Regions from separate parts of the Bradyrhizobium sp. USDA 4461 genome, predicted to be linked through region 3. Evidence: riboswitches for the same ligand, from Rfam matches in the RefSeq annotation. Region 3 holds a riboswitch; each other region holds the start of a gene.
What was found. Region 3 has a riboswitch for glycine ahead of ACVINW_RS07265 (L-serine ammonia-lyase). Riboswitches for the same ligand answer to the same signal wherever they lie in the genome.

Region 1 (4,700 bases), 4.0 Mb from region 3:
GCGCGAGGTCAAGTCGGCGGTGACGCCGACCACGATGCCGGCCTTGCCGTCCTCGGTGACGCCGACGATCGCGACGACGCCCGAGCCGATTTGCTTTTTGCCGTCGTCGACCAGGCTCTTCAGATCCTTGGTCTCGACGCCCTCGACCGCACGCGCCAGCAGCTTGACGTTGCCGACCTCGCGGACACCGGACGCCGCGCCGTTCGACGCACCGCTACCGCCGCCCATCGCGAGCTTCTTCCTGGCATCCGACAGGTCGCGCTCGAGCTTCTTGCGCTCTTCCATCAGGGCCGTGATGCGCGCCGGGACGTCCTCGATCGAGGTGCGCAGCTCGGCCGCCGCGCTCTTCGCCAGCGCCATGGTGTCGTTGGCGTGCTTGCGCGCGTGACGTCCGGTCAGCGCCTCGATGCGGCGCACGCCGGAGGCGACCGCGCTCTCGCTGGTCACCGAGATCAGGCCGATGTCGCCGGTGCGGCGGACATGGGTGCCGCCGCAGAGCTCGACCGACCAGCCGAGCGCGTTCTGACCGTGCTCGCGGGCGCTCTTGCCCATCGAGACGACGCGGACTTCATCGCCGTATTTCTCGCCAAACAGCGCGCGCGCACCGGCCTCGCGGGCGTCGTCGACGGCCATCACGCGGGTCGTCACCTCGTCATTCTCGAGCACGACCTCGTTGGCGATGTCCTCGACGCAGGCGAGCTCTTCCGGCGTGATCGGCTTCGGATGCACGAAATCGAAGCGCAGGCGATCGGGCGCGACCAGCGAGCCGCGCTGGGCGATGTGATCGCCGAGCACCTGGCGCAGCGCCTCATGCAACAGATGGGTCGCCGAATGGTTGGCGCGGATCGCCGAGCGGCGCGCGTGGTCGACCTCGAGCTGCAGCGCGGTGCCGGCCTTCAGCGTGCCCTGCTCCACCGTGCCGACATGCACGAACAGATCGCCGGCCTTCTTCTGCATGTCGGTGACGCGGAACTTGACGCCCTCGCCGGTGAGCACGCCGATGTCGCCGACCTGACCGCCGGACTCCGCATAGAACGGGGTCTGGTTCAGCACGATCGCGCCGCTCTCGCCGGCCTTGAGGCCATCGACCTCGGCACCGTCCTTGACCAGCGCCGTCACCACGCCTTCCGCGCTCTCGGTCTCATAGCCGAGGAATTCGGTAGCGCCGAGCTTCTCGCGCAGCGGGAACCAGATGGTCTCGGTCGCCGCCTCGCCGGAGCCGGCCCAGGAGGCGCGCGCCTTCTCGCGCTGGCGCTCCATCGCGTCGGTGAACGCCGCCTGGTCGACGCTGATGCCGCGCGACTTCAGCGCGTCCTGCGTCAGGTCGAGCGGGAAACCATAGGTATCGTACAGCGTGAACGCGGTGTCGCCGTCGAACATGTCGCCCTTCTTCAGGCCGGCGCTCTTCTCGTCGAGGATCGACAGTCCGCGCACCAGCGTCTTGCGAAATCGGGTCTCTTCGAGCTGCAGCGTCTCCTCGATCAGCTTTTCCGCGCGCACCAGGTCCGGATAGGCCTGGCCCATCTCGCGGACCAGCGCCCAGACCAGGCGATGCATCAGCGGCTCGCTCGCGCCCAGGAGCTGCGCGTGGCGCATCGCACGGCGCATGATCCGGCGCAGCACGTAGCCGCGGCCCTCATTCGACGGCAGCACGCCGTCGGCGATCAGGAACGCCGACGAGCGCAGATGGTCGGCGATGACGCGATACGACGCGACGTTCTGCGCGTTCGGCTCATGGCCGAGCGCCGACGAGGCTGCGTCGATCAGATGGCGGAACAGATCGGTCTCGAACACGCTCTCGACGCCCTGCAGGATGCAGGCCATGCGCTCGAGGCCCATGCCGGTGTCGATCGAGGGGCGCGGCAGCGCCACGCGCTCCTCCTTCGTCACCTGCTCGTATTGCATGAACACCAGATTCCAGAACTCGAGGAAGCGATCGCCGTCCTCCTCGGGGCTACCCGGAGGTCCGCCCCAGATGTGCTCGCCGCGATCGATGAAGATCTCGGAGCACGGACCGCAGGGACCGGTATCGCCCATCGCCCAGAAATTGTCCGAGGTCGGGATGCGGATGATGCGGTCGTCCGAGAAGCCCGCGATCTTCTTCCAGTAGCCGGCCGCCTCGTCGTCGGTGTGGTAGACCGTGACCAGCAGCTTGTCCTTCTTCAGCCCGAAATCCCTGGTGATCAGATTCCAGGCGAGCTCGATCGCGCGCTCCTTGAAGTAGTCGCCGAACGAGAAGTTGCCGAGCATCTCGAAGAAGGTGAGATGGCGCGCGGTGTAGCCGACATTGTCGAGGTCGTTATGCTTGCCGCCGGCGCGCACGCATTTCTGCGACGTCGTGGCGCGCTGATAGCCGCGCTTCTCGACGCCGGTGAAGACGTTCTTGAACTGCACCATGCCGGCATTGGTGAACATCAGGGTCGGGTCGTTGCGCGGCACCAGCGGCGACGAGGCCACGATCTCGTGGCCGTTCGCCTTGAAGAAGTTCAGAAATGTCGACCTGATGTCGTTGACGCTGCTCATGTTCATCCAATCGGAAAAAGGGGCCGGCCAGCCGCAAAAAGGCGTCATTTTCCGGCCGAACGCTTTTAGACATTGCCAGCTGCGGTGTCCAGAAACTGTGCAGCCGGATCATGGGCTTGCCGCAACAGCACAAAGCCCGTTGATAGTCGTCCGGGTGCGTTGACAGCCTTGGCGGGGCCGTGTTTTGGTCCTACCTGTAAGTAGTCACGTCGGGAGAGACTGGCCCTGTCCTGGGCCGGCGCCGAAGGAGCAACCGCCCCGGAAACTCTCAGGCAAAAGGACCGCGTGACGTCTGACATCTGGAAAGAGGCGCTGGGGTTCTCCCCGATTGCGTCCGCCGACGGGATAATACTCTCAGGCACAGCGACAGATGGGGCTTTCTGCAGGTTTCTCAAGGGGAAATAGGTCCCCGGCGGGAACCGCGAGGGCCCTGTGATGCTTGTGCGCGAAACTTCCCCGCTGAAACAGACCCCGCTGCACGCGCTGCATCTGGCGCGCGGCGCCAAGATGGTGCCGTTCGCCGGCTATGACATGCCGGTGCAATACACGGCCGGCGTGCTGAGGGAGCATTTGCACACCCGCAAGGACGCCGGTCTGTTCGACGTGTCCCACATGGGACAGCTCGTGCTGAAGGCCAAATCCGGCAAGATCGCAGACGCGGCGCTCGCGCTGGAAAAACTGGTGCCGCAGGACATCGTCGGCATCGCGCCGGGACGGCAGCGCTACGCGCAATTCACCAACAAGGACGGCGGCCTGCTCGACGATTTGATGGTGGCGAATTTCGGCGATCATCTATTCCTGGTGGTCAACGCCGCCTGCAAGGACGCGGACGAGGCGCATCTGCGAGCGAATCTTTCCGACAGCTGCGAGATCGTGTCGCTGGCCGACCGCGCGCTGATCGCGCTGCAGGGGCCGAAAGCGGAAGCGGCACTGGCAAAGCTTTGTCTAGATGTCAGTTCGATGAAATTCATGGACGCCGGCCCGCGCCGCGTCGCCGAGATCGACTGCTTCGTCTCGCGCTCCGGTTACACCGGCGAGGACGGCTTTGAGATTTCAGTACCCGCGGACAAGGCGGAAGCCCTGGTCACCGCGCTGCTCGACAATCCCGACGTGCTGCCGATCGGGCTCGGCGCGCGCGACAGCCTGCGGCTCGAAGCCGGGCTCTGCCTCTACGGTCACGATATCGACACCACCACCACGCCGGTCGAAGGCGCGCTGGAATGGTCGGTGCAGAAGGTCCGCCGCAGCGGCGGCGCCCGCGCCGGCGGCTTTCCCGGCGCCGACAAGATCCTCGCGCAATTCGCTGATGGCGCCACCCGCCGCCGCGTCGGCTTAAGGCCCGATGGCCGTGCGCCGGTGCGCGAAGGCGCCGCGCTGTTTGCCGACGCCAGCTCGACCGAGCAGATCGGCAAGGTGACCTCGGGCGGCTTCGGCCCGAGCCTCAATGCGCCGGTTGCGATGGGCTATCTGCCGACCGCCCTCTCCGCGCTCGGCACCACCGTTTTCGCCGAAGTGCGCGGCCAGCGGCTGCCGCTGAAAGTCGCCGCAACGCCCTTCATCCCCAATACCTACAAACGCTGAAGGATCGATCCCCATGACGACGCTGTACACGTCCGACCACGAATGGCTCCGCATCGAGGGCGATGTCGCCACGATCGGGATTACCGATTATGCGCAATCGCAGCTCGGCGACGTGGTGTTCGTCGAACTGCCCAAGATCGGCCGCAGCCTGAAAAAGGCCGAGGCCGCCGCCGTCGTCGAATCCGTCAAGGCCGCCTCCGACGTCTATGCGCCGATCACCGGCGAAGTGGTCGAGGTCAACGAGGCGCTCACGGCCGATCCCGCGCTGGTCAATTCGGATGCCGGCGGCAAGGCCTGGTTCTTCAAGCTGAAGATATCAGACAAGGGCGAGCTCGGCGGCCTGATGGATGAAGCCGCCTACGCCGCGCACACCGCCTGAGAGAATGAAGCAGATTGCGACCACACACTCCCTGTCATCGCCCGACTTGATCGGGCGACCCAGTACGCCGCGGCCCTTCAGCTTAACCACTGCTGTCCCGGCGTACTGGATACCCCGCTTTTGCGGGGTATGACGGCTGACAACGAGGACCCCGTCATGAACGCGCCCTTCAAGCCGATCAACGAAGCCGTCACCGATTTCGTCCGCCGCCACATCG
Region 2 (4,700 bases), 4.2 Mb from region 3:
GAGATCAGCGAGACGCCGAGGTCGCCATGCAGCAGCTTCGCGACCCAGGTGTAGAACTGGATGTAGATCGGCTCGTTGAGACCGAGCGAGGTCCGGATGCGTTCAAGCTGTTCCGGCGTCGCATTGTCGCCGGCGAGGATGGCGGCGGGGTCGCCCGGCGTCAGCCGCAGCAGCAGGAACACGAACAGGGCCACCACGCCCATCACGGGAATGGCGGCGAGGATGCGGCGAAGCAGATATCCGAGCAAATTGGATCCGTTGGGTTGTGGTCGATGAAGTCCCCAGCGGGACCGTTGCACACCGGACCGTAGCACAGATGGTAGCAAACACAGGGTAGAAGTTGAGCAAGTCCCGTGCCATCGGTGCTGCGGTTTTTGCGGTGCAGCTAGTCGGTCCTGCTGGTGTGATTAGTCCTCCGATGACGTGCGAAGCAGTCCACTGGAAGGTGGATTGATTTCAGCCTTGCGAGCATTGGCAGGTACATCGTCGAGCCCGCGACCGAACGCCGGCGCCATCGGCGGCGTATCGAGATCGCGCCAGTCGTCGATCGCGCCTGCGACCATCTGCGCGGTCGCGGCGGATAGCGTCCAGCCGAGATGACCGTGGCCGGTGTTGTAGAACACGCCTGGAATCCGGCCGGCGCGCACCACCGGCATCATGTTCGGCATCATCGGACGCAGCCCCGCCCACGGCACGACTTTGGATGTATCGACCCCGGGGAAATGATGGCGCACCCAATCCACCAGCGGCTGGATGCGGTCGGCCCTGATATCGCGGTTGAAGCCGTTGAACTCGGCGGTGCCGGCAATGCGGAAGCGGTCGGCGCCGAGCCTGCTGGTGACGATCTTGGCGGCTTCGTCGAGCAGACTGACGGTCGGCGCGGCGTCCCGGCTTTGCGGCGCATCGAGCTGCACCGTGATCGAATAGCCCTTCACCGGATAGACGTTGACGCGGTCGTTGAGTAAGCCCGCGAAGCGGCGGCTCGCCACGCCCGCGCAAATCACGAGGCCGTCGGCCTGCAATTCGTGCCGCGTCGCGGGCTCGGCATCGTGCGACGCGGTTTCGTTCCAGCCGATGCGGAAGCCGTCGTCGCCGCGCGCGACCGTGTCGACGTCGGCCTCATGGATGAAGCTCGCGCCGCGCCGCGCACAAGCCTCGGCGAGGCCGCGCGTGAACTTGTGGATATCGCCGGTGGCGTCGGACGGCGTGAAGAAGCCACCATAGCAGGCGGTTTGCAGCGCGGGTTCGATGCTGCGGATCTCGTCCGGTGTCACCGGCCGGCGGTCGAGCCCGCCTTGCTGCAGCAAGGTGTTGACCCGCAGGCCTGCCTCGAAGCCGGCCTTGTCGTGATAGACGTGCAGGATGCCGCGGCGTTCGAGATCGAAGGCGATGTTCTCGCGCTCGGCGATCGAGAACAGATGCTTGCGCGCTTCGATGGCGAGCCGCGTGGTCTCGATGGTGTTGCTGCGATAGCGCGCGATGCCACCGACGAACTCGCCGATCCAGGAATATTTGTGCCAGCTCGGCTTCGGGTTCATCAAGAGCGGCGCGTCGCTTCTCAGCATCCAGCGCAGCCCCTTGAGAATGGTCGCCGCGCTGTTCCAGACTTCGGCGTTGCTGGCGGACAACTGTCCGCCATTGGCGAATGAGGTTTCCATCGCGGCGTAGCGATGCCTGTCGAGCACAGTCACCTTGTAGCCGCGTTCGAGCAGGGCATAGGCCGTCGTCACGCCGGTGATGCCGGCGCCAATGATCGCAATGTGAGGCATGATGGTCTTCAGGCTCCCGTGTTGTTAGAGTCGCCGAACCACCGGTGAAACCGGGTGTTTCGACGCCCCATCTGTCACGGTACCTGAGAGCTTGATCCGCACCGGGCCGGGGCCCGGACGCGAACTATCCCCTTCGGTGGACGTCACGGCCCTTGATCTGCGGCCATGTCCGTCTCTCTCCAGATCGTCCTGACGATACAGTCCTTTTGCCTGAGAGTTTCCGGGGCGGTTGCTCCATCGGCGCCGAAGCTGACAACACGAATGTTGTCGCCTCGATCTCTCCCGCATCGTCGCGTTGGACGGCCGGACCGTAGGCGAAGCCTTAAAATTGGACAAGGCTAAATTTCGATCCGGCAGTGCCAACGTGTTGTGCAGTGCAATCAGTCCAGCGTCGCCAGCAGCGCCGCCATCAGGCGGCCGCGCTCGGCCAGGCTGTCGACCTCGATATGCTCGTTGAGCGTATGTGCATCGGCGCCGCGAACGCCGAGACCATCGAGCGTGGGGATGCCCATCGCACCGGTGAAGTTGCCGTCCGATCCACCGCCGGCGCTGCCGTGCGGAAGATCGAGGCCCATCCCGGCCGCAAGGCCCTTTGCCTTTTCGTATAGAGCCATGGTGCCGGCATCCGGCTCCCACACCGGGCGCGTGACGCCGCGCGTCACCTTGAAGGTTACGTCGTTGGCGGTGCCGGACAGCGCCAGCATGCGTTCGACGCCGCGATCGAGATCGGCCTGCCGCTTGGCCATGCTGAGCGCTTCGCCGGTGCAGGTCGTGGCGACGCAATTGACCCACTGGCCGCCATGCACGATGCCGACCGAGAAGGTGCAGTCCTCGGTGGTCATGCCGTCGATGGCGATGATTTGACGGGCCATTTCGCGGATCGCGGAGCGGCCGGAGGACAGCGTCGCGCCGGCATGGCTCGGCTTGCCGGTGGCTTCCAGATTGAAGCGCGCGATCGCGTAGCGGCCGGTGACGACACCGTTGTTCGGCCGGCCGGGCTCCGGCACCAGCACATATTTGTTGCGCGCGGCTTCCGCCTCGATGATGTCGCGCGTCGACGGTGTGCCGACCTCTTCATCGGGTGTGAACAGCACGGTGATCGGCAACGGCGTCGTGAAGGACGCGCGGGCCAATTGCCTGATGGCCTCGATCGACAGATAGTTGCCGCCCTTCATGTCGAAGATGCCGGGCCCGAAGCATTTGTTGCCTTCGCGGCGCCATTTGAGCTTCTCAATGGTGCCGACCGGGTGCACGGTGTCGAGATGGCCTGATATCAGGATGCCGGGCTGACCCTGCTTCGGATGCGGAAAGCGGGCGCGGACGCAGCCGGCAAAGCCCTGGCGTCCGGCGATGCGTTCGATCGTCGCACCCATGACCGCCATCTCGCGCGCGGCGAGATCGAGCATGCGCTCGACCGCAGCCGCGTCCCAGGTCGGGCTCTCGCATTCCACCCAGCTGCGCAGGCCCTGCAGCATCGCTTCGGAGTCAAAGGGGAGATTGGCGGGGTTCATCGTTGTTCTCTCTTGTTGTTCTGACGGCGCCGGCATCGCGCGGCGCTCACGAAAATCTCCGCCGACGATTTTGTAAAGCCAAAATCCGGCCCGCGGCCTCATTCGTTTGTGTACGTCCGATCCGGATCGAAACCGATTGACGCGCTTGGCGCTTGGTGCAAGTCTCGATTTCACAAGCCATACAGCATGTTAGTTCGCCTAAATAACGGACCGCATGCATAACGAATAAGCCGGCTTTGACCAGTTACACGTCAGGAGAGATTTGCATGTTCCCTATCTCGCGTTGGAAACGCCGCACGCTCGCGGCTGCGTTGTCGGCGCTTGCGCTGTCATTCGCACCGCAGGAATTGTCGTTTGCGCCGCAGGCGATGGCCGCGGACAAGACCATCACCGCGGTGATGCATTCGGACCTGCGCGTCATCGATCCGATTCTAACCACAGCCTATATCACGCGCGACCACGGCTACATGATCTACGACACGCTGCTGGCGACGGATGCCAACTTCAAGATCCAGCCGCAGATGGCGGACTGGAAGGTCTCCGACAAGCTCACCTACACGTTCACGCTGCGCGACGGCCTGAAGTGGCACGATGGAGCGCCGGTGACGGCCGAAGACTGCGTCGCTTCGCTGAAGCGCTGGGCCAAGGTCGACGGCATGGGCCAGAAGCTGATGGACTTCACGGCGAGCATCGAAGCCACCGACGCAAAGACGATCACGCTGAAGCTGAAGGAACCCTACGGCCTCGTGCTGGAGTCGATCGGCAAGCCGTCGTCGCGCGTCGCGTTCATGATGCCGAAGCGGCTGGCCGAAACGCCGCCGGACAAGCCGATTCCGGAGCAGATCGGTTCGGGCCCTTTCAAGTTCGTGCAGGCTGAATTCCAGCCGGGCGTGAAGGCGGTCTACGTCAAGAACAAGGATTACGTGCCGCGTAAGGAGCCGGCAAGCTGGACCGCGGGCGGCAAGGTGGTGAAGGTCGACCGCGTCGAGTGGGTCACGATGGCCGACGCCCAGACCGCGATGAATGCGCTGCAGTCCGGCGATATTGATTTCCTGGAGAACCCGTCGCTTGACACGCTATCGGTCCTGGAAGCCGACAAGGACATCAAGATCGATACGCTGAACAAGGCCGGTTTCCAGACGCTGGGCCGCATGAACTTCCTCTACCCGCCCTTCGACAACATCAAGGTTCGCCAGGCGGCACTGTTGGCGATCAACCAGAAGCAGGTGCTCGACGCGCTGATCGGCAATCCCAAATATTACAAGACCTGCGTCGCGTTCTTCATCTGTGATACTCCGTTCGCGACCGATGTCGGCGGCGAGACGTTGTTGAAGGGCGGCGACATGGCGGCGGCCAAGAAGGCGCTCGCCGAGTCGGGCTATGACGGCACGCCCGTCGTCATCATGGCGCCCGGCGACGT
Region 3 (4,700 bases):
CAGCTCATTGCCGACGCCGGGGATGTAGGTGCCGACCAGGTTCTCGAAGATGCCGACCAGGAAGCCGCCCATCACGGCGCCGAACGGGCTCGACAGGCCGCCGAGCACGGCCGCGGCAAATCCGTAGATCAGCACGCCGAGCATCATGTTGGGCTCGAGGAACACGACCGGGGCGATCATCATGCCGGCGATCGAGCCGATCGCCGATGCCATGCCCCAGCCCAGCGCGATCATCCACGAGGTGTTGATGCCGACCAGGCGGGCCGATTCCGGCAGCGAGGCGGCGGCGCGCATCGCAAGACCGACCCGGGTGAAGCGGAAGAAGAAGAACAGCAGGAGCAGCATCAGCAGCGTGATGCCGATCATCCCGGCCTGGTGGGTCGAGATCAGCTGGCTGCCGAGGAACGGCGAGGAGCCGAACGGCGTCGGATACTGCTTGATGGTGAAGTCCCAGATCAGGCCGGCGACCGAGTTGATGATCGCATAGAGCGCGATGAAACCGGCGACGTTGGTCAGGATCGGAGCCTTGGCGAGCGGCTTGAACAGCAGCCGCTCGATGACGATGCCGGCGACGAACGAGAAGGCGACGGTGAGTACGAAGGCGCCCCAATACGGCACGCCCCACTGCATCAGCTGCCAGGACACGAAGGTCGAGAACATCGCCATTTCGCCCTGGGCGAAATTCAGATGGTCGATGGCCTGGTAGATCATCACCACGGCGAGCGCCATGCAGGCATAGATCGCGCCGGTGGCGATGCCGGCCAGGACCTGGTTGGCAAAAAGCTCCATTGTGCCAGCTCCCTCAGTAGCCGAGATAGGATTTGCGGACGTCTTCGTTGTTCGCGATGTCCTTGGCATTGCCCGACATCACGATCCGTCCGGTTTCGATCACATAGGCCTGGTCGGCGAGCTCGAGCGCGAGCTGCGCGTTCTGCTCGACCACCAGGATGGTCACCTTTTCCTCGCGATTGATCTTGCCGAGGATGCGGAACAGGTCGCGCACGATCAGCGGCGCGAGGCCGAACGACGGCTCGTCGAGCAGCATCAGGCGCGGCCGCAGCATCAGCGCGCGCGCCACCGCCAGCATCTGCTGCTCGCCGCCGGACAGCGTGCCGGCCTGCTGGGTGTAGCGCTGCTTCAGCACCGGGAAATGGTCGTACATCCGCTCGATGTCGGAGCCGATCGCCTTGGTGTCGGAGCGGCTGATGGCGCCGAGCTGCAAATTCTCCTCCACCGTCATGTTGGTGAAGGTGCCGCGGCCCTGCGGCACATGGGCGATGCCGAGCCGGACCACGTTCTCGGTCGAGCGCGTGCCGATCGGCTTGCCCTCGAACTCGATCGCGCCGGTCGAGCGCACCATGTTGCAGATCGCCCGCAGCGTGGTGGTCTTGCCGGCGCCGTTGGCGCCGAGCAGGGTGGTCAGCGAGCCCTCGTTGAGCGAGAAGCTGAGGCCGTGCAGGGCCTGGACCTGGCCGTAATAGGCGCGCAGGTCCTTGACGTTGAGCATCGCGGTCATTGGTCCTTGCTCCCCAGATAGGCCTTGATGACGTCGGGGTCGGCCTGGACCTGGGCCGGCGTGCCTTCGGCCAGCTTGCGGCCGAAATTGAGCGCGACGACGTGGTCGGCGATCGACATCACGAGACCCATGTGATGCTCGACCAGCAGCACCGTAATTTTACGGTCGTCGCGGATTTTGCGGATCAAATCGCCGAGCACATAGACTTCCTCGTGATTGAGGCCGCCGGCCGGCTCGTCGAGCAGCAGGATCTTCGGATCCGCCGCCAGGGCCCGCGCCAGCTCGACGCGCTTCTGGGTGCCGAACGGAAGTCCCGAGACGACGGTGTGGGCGACGTCCTCGAGATCGAGATAGCCGAGGATGTCGTGCACCTTCTTGTTCATGTCGTTCTCGCCGCGGCGGACCCAGGCGAGACGCAGCGAGTCGCTGACGATGTCGCTCGAGGTGCGGGCATGCGCGCCGACGCGGACGTTGTCGATCACGGACAGGTTGGGAAACAATGCGACGTTCTGGAAGGTGCGGCCGATGCCGATCTCGGCGATCCGGTGCGGCGGCCGCGACAGGATGCTCTTGCCTTCCATCAGGATGTCGCCGGACGACGGCTGGTAGAGCCGCGACAGGCAATTGAACAGCGTCGTCTTGCCGGCGCCGTTCGGCCCGATCAGACCGAGGATCTGTCCATGACGCATGTCGAACGACACGCCATTGAGCGCAATAACGCCGCCGAACATGACGCTGACGTCCTGGATCACGAGAAATGAGGAGCGTGATTGGTCTGCTGATCGGGACACTTCTTCTTTCCCGACTTCGGCGATGCCATCTCGACTATTCAACTCGAACACACGACTCCCCTATCGATCTTGATGCGACATATCATCAGTAGTTTCGTGAAGCGGCGGCGAAGGGTCGCGTCAGCTTGGAAAGCGTTTGCCGAACTGAACCAAACGCTCTGCAGCCATGCGCCGCATTGCCCGGAGCAAACGAACCGGACTTCCGCGACTGCCAAATCGAAGCAGCGTCACGGAGCACGCGGGGCAGACATCGCAAATCATGATCATTGGCAGCCGCACACGACGTTTCAACGCTTTTCAGATCTGCAGGTCATTGAGCAGCCTGCTAGTTCAATTCTTCGGGTCTATCTGATTGCCAACGAGGACCGGGACTCGCATCGAAGTCCGGACGAAAACCATCGTGCGCAACATCGCCGCCCGCTTGACGTGTTGCTTCACCGATGAGAGGCTCGGCAAACTAAGTATTTGCCTACGGGGAACGCAAACGAACAGTATTCGACCAAGCGGTGAACCGTTTTCACGCACGACAGAACGGCCCGCCCTTGCTCGATCCAGGCGACTGCGATACAGCCCACTTGGCAGCTATTTTCCCATCATCAGTGTTTGGAGCTATACGGTAGTAACTAAGTTTATCTGACCACGGGAGAGGCCGGGTACCCGGCGCCGAAGGAGCAACCGCCCCGGAAACTCTCAGGCAAAAGGACCGTGTCGGATCTACATCTGGAAAGTGATGCGGTCAGCATCCGCCGAAGGGATAACACTCTCAGGCCAAAAAGACAGATGGGGCGCTTCAAACAGCTCAATCGATTTGAATCGATGGCTAGAGGTGCTCCATGTCGATGTCTGCGTTAAAAACATCAATAACCACCCTACTCGAGCGGGCTGCGCAACGCGGCAAGCAAACCATGTTGCCCATTGGGTTGGGCGACTTGTTCAAAGTTGGGATCGGTCCGTCTTCCTCACATACAATCGGACCGATGAAGATCGCGTCCTCTTTCGTGAGAGGCCTAGGCGCAGAGCGGCAACAAAGGACCAGCAGAATAGCCGTTACCGCCTTCGGATCGCTTGCCTGGACTGGCAAAGGCCATCGAACGGACGTTGCGGTCTTGCTGGGGCTCTCCGGACACTTGCCGGACCAGTTGGAGCCGGATGAGACCGACTCGATCTTGGCTGAGATACGATCGAGTGGCAGCATTGTTCTTCCCAATGATACCGCAATCGAATTCGTCGAAGCACGCGACCTCGTCTTTGACAAGCAAACGGTCTACGACCGTCATCCCAATGCGCTGTTGCTGCAAGCCTTCGATAAAGGCCGCGAAATCATCGCGTCAGAGGTCTGGTACTCCGTCGGAGGGGGATTTATCGAGCGCGACGGAGACAGCGGCGCATCAAAGGTGCAGACCTTTGCATTCGGCTTCGATTATCGGTCGGCGGATGAGCTCCTGGCGATATGCCGCGCCAATGTCTGCGCCATAGCTGACGTTGCGTTCATCAACGAATTGGCACGCCGGGACGAGCCTTCCACCGTTCAGCTGCTCGACACCCTAATCCAGGTGATGATGGCGTGTGTCGACCGAGGCCTCGATCGGGATGGCGAGCTGCCCGGCAGTTTGAAGGTCCCGCGGCGCGCAAAGAAGCTCTTTCAGAGACTTCGCTCTGCTGCGCTGGCTAACCAACACTCCCCAAGCGAAGCGTTCGAGTACGTGTCCGCCTTTGCCATTGCCGTGAATGAGGAGAACGCTTCCGGTGGTCGGGTCGTCACGGCACCGACGAATGGCGCCGCCGGCGTGTTACCCGCCGTTCTCAGATACTACCGTGACTTCTGCGACGGATCCGATGTGGATGGCATGCGCACATTCCTTCTCACTGCGACCGCGATCGGCAGCATCATCAAGCACAACGCTTCCATCTCAGGTGCGGAGGTTGGTTGTCAGGGCGAGGTCGGCTCCGCCGCCGCGATGGCGGCTGCAGGACTCGCCGCCGCCCTCGGTGGCACCAACGAACAGATCGAAAATGCCGCTGAAATTGCAATGGAGCATCATCTCGGCATGACCTGCGACCCGGTCGCGGGGCTCGTTCAGATCCCGTGCATCGAACGCAACGCATTCGGCGCAATCAAGTCGATCAATGCAGCATTGCTGGCTCTCGCCGGCGATGGCACCCACAAGGTGTCGCTTGATCATGTCATCGAGACGATGCGCCAGACCGGAGCCGACATGCACGACAAGTACAGAGAGACATCTCGAGGCGGCCTCGCCGTTAACGTCCCCGAGTGCTGAACAAAGGAAGAAGCCATGGATAATGTCTTGGAAATGACGCGACGGGGTTTCGGTGATCCCGTGTTCGCGTCCATCGATCGAGAGCTGCATCGTCAGCAGAGTCAAATCGAGCTG

Region 1: linked by a shared signal. The riboswitch ahead of gcvT (glycine cleavage system aminomethyltransferase GcvT) and the one ahead of ACVINW_RS07265 (L-serine ammonia-lyase) in region 3 are both predicted to bind glycine.
Region 2: linked by a shared signal. The riboswitch ahead of ACVINW_RS26465 (D-amino acid dehydrogenase) and the one ahead of ACVINW_RS07265 (L-serine ammonia-lyase) in region 3 are both predicted to bind glycine.

What each region holds. Positions count from the first base shown of each region.
Region 1 covers NZ_JBSRXM010000001.1:5,552,789-5,557,488, reverse strand. Annotated here, with positions in the region: gene alaS (alanine--tRNA ligase) at 1-2,523, opposite strand, end outside; glycine riboswitch at 2,724-2,816, shown strand; gene gcvT (glycine cleavage system aminomethyltransferase GcvT) at 2,959-4,104, shown strand; gene gcvH (glycine cleavage system protein GcvH) at 4,118-4,483, shown strand; gene gcvP (aminomethyl-transferring glycine dehydrogenase) at 4,640-4,700, shown strand, end outside.
Region 2 covers NZ_JBSRXM010000001.1:5,691,483-5,696,182, forward strand. Annotated here, with positions in the region: gene ACVINW_RS26460 (ABC transporter permease) at 1-248, opposite strand, end outside; gene ACVINW_RS26465 (D-amino acid dehydrogenase) at 408-1,769, opposite strand; glycine riboswitch at 1,839-1,954, opposite strand; glycine riboswitch at 1,958-2,064, opposite strand; gene ACVINW_RS26470 (M20/M25/M40 family metallo-hydrolase) at 2,150-3,280, opposite strand; gene ACVINW_RS26475 (ABC transporter substrate-binding protein) at 3,547-4,700, shown strand, end outside.
Region 3 covers NZ_JBSRXM010000001.1:1,531,019-1,535,718, forward strand. Annotated here, with positions in the region: gene ACVINW_RS07250 (branched-chain amino acid ABC transporter permease) at 1-789, opposite strand, end outside; gene ACVINW_RS07255 (ABC transporter ATP-binding protein) at 803-1,516, opposite strand; gene ACVINW_RS07260 (ABC transporter ATP-binding protein) at 1,513-2,247, opposite strand; glycine riboswitch at 2,937-3,023, shown strand; gene ACVINW_RS07265 (L-serine ammonia-lyase) at 3,213-4,586, shown strand; gene glyA (serine hydroxymethyltransferase) at 4,602-4,700, shown strand, end outside.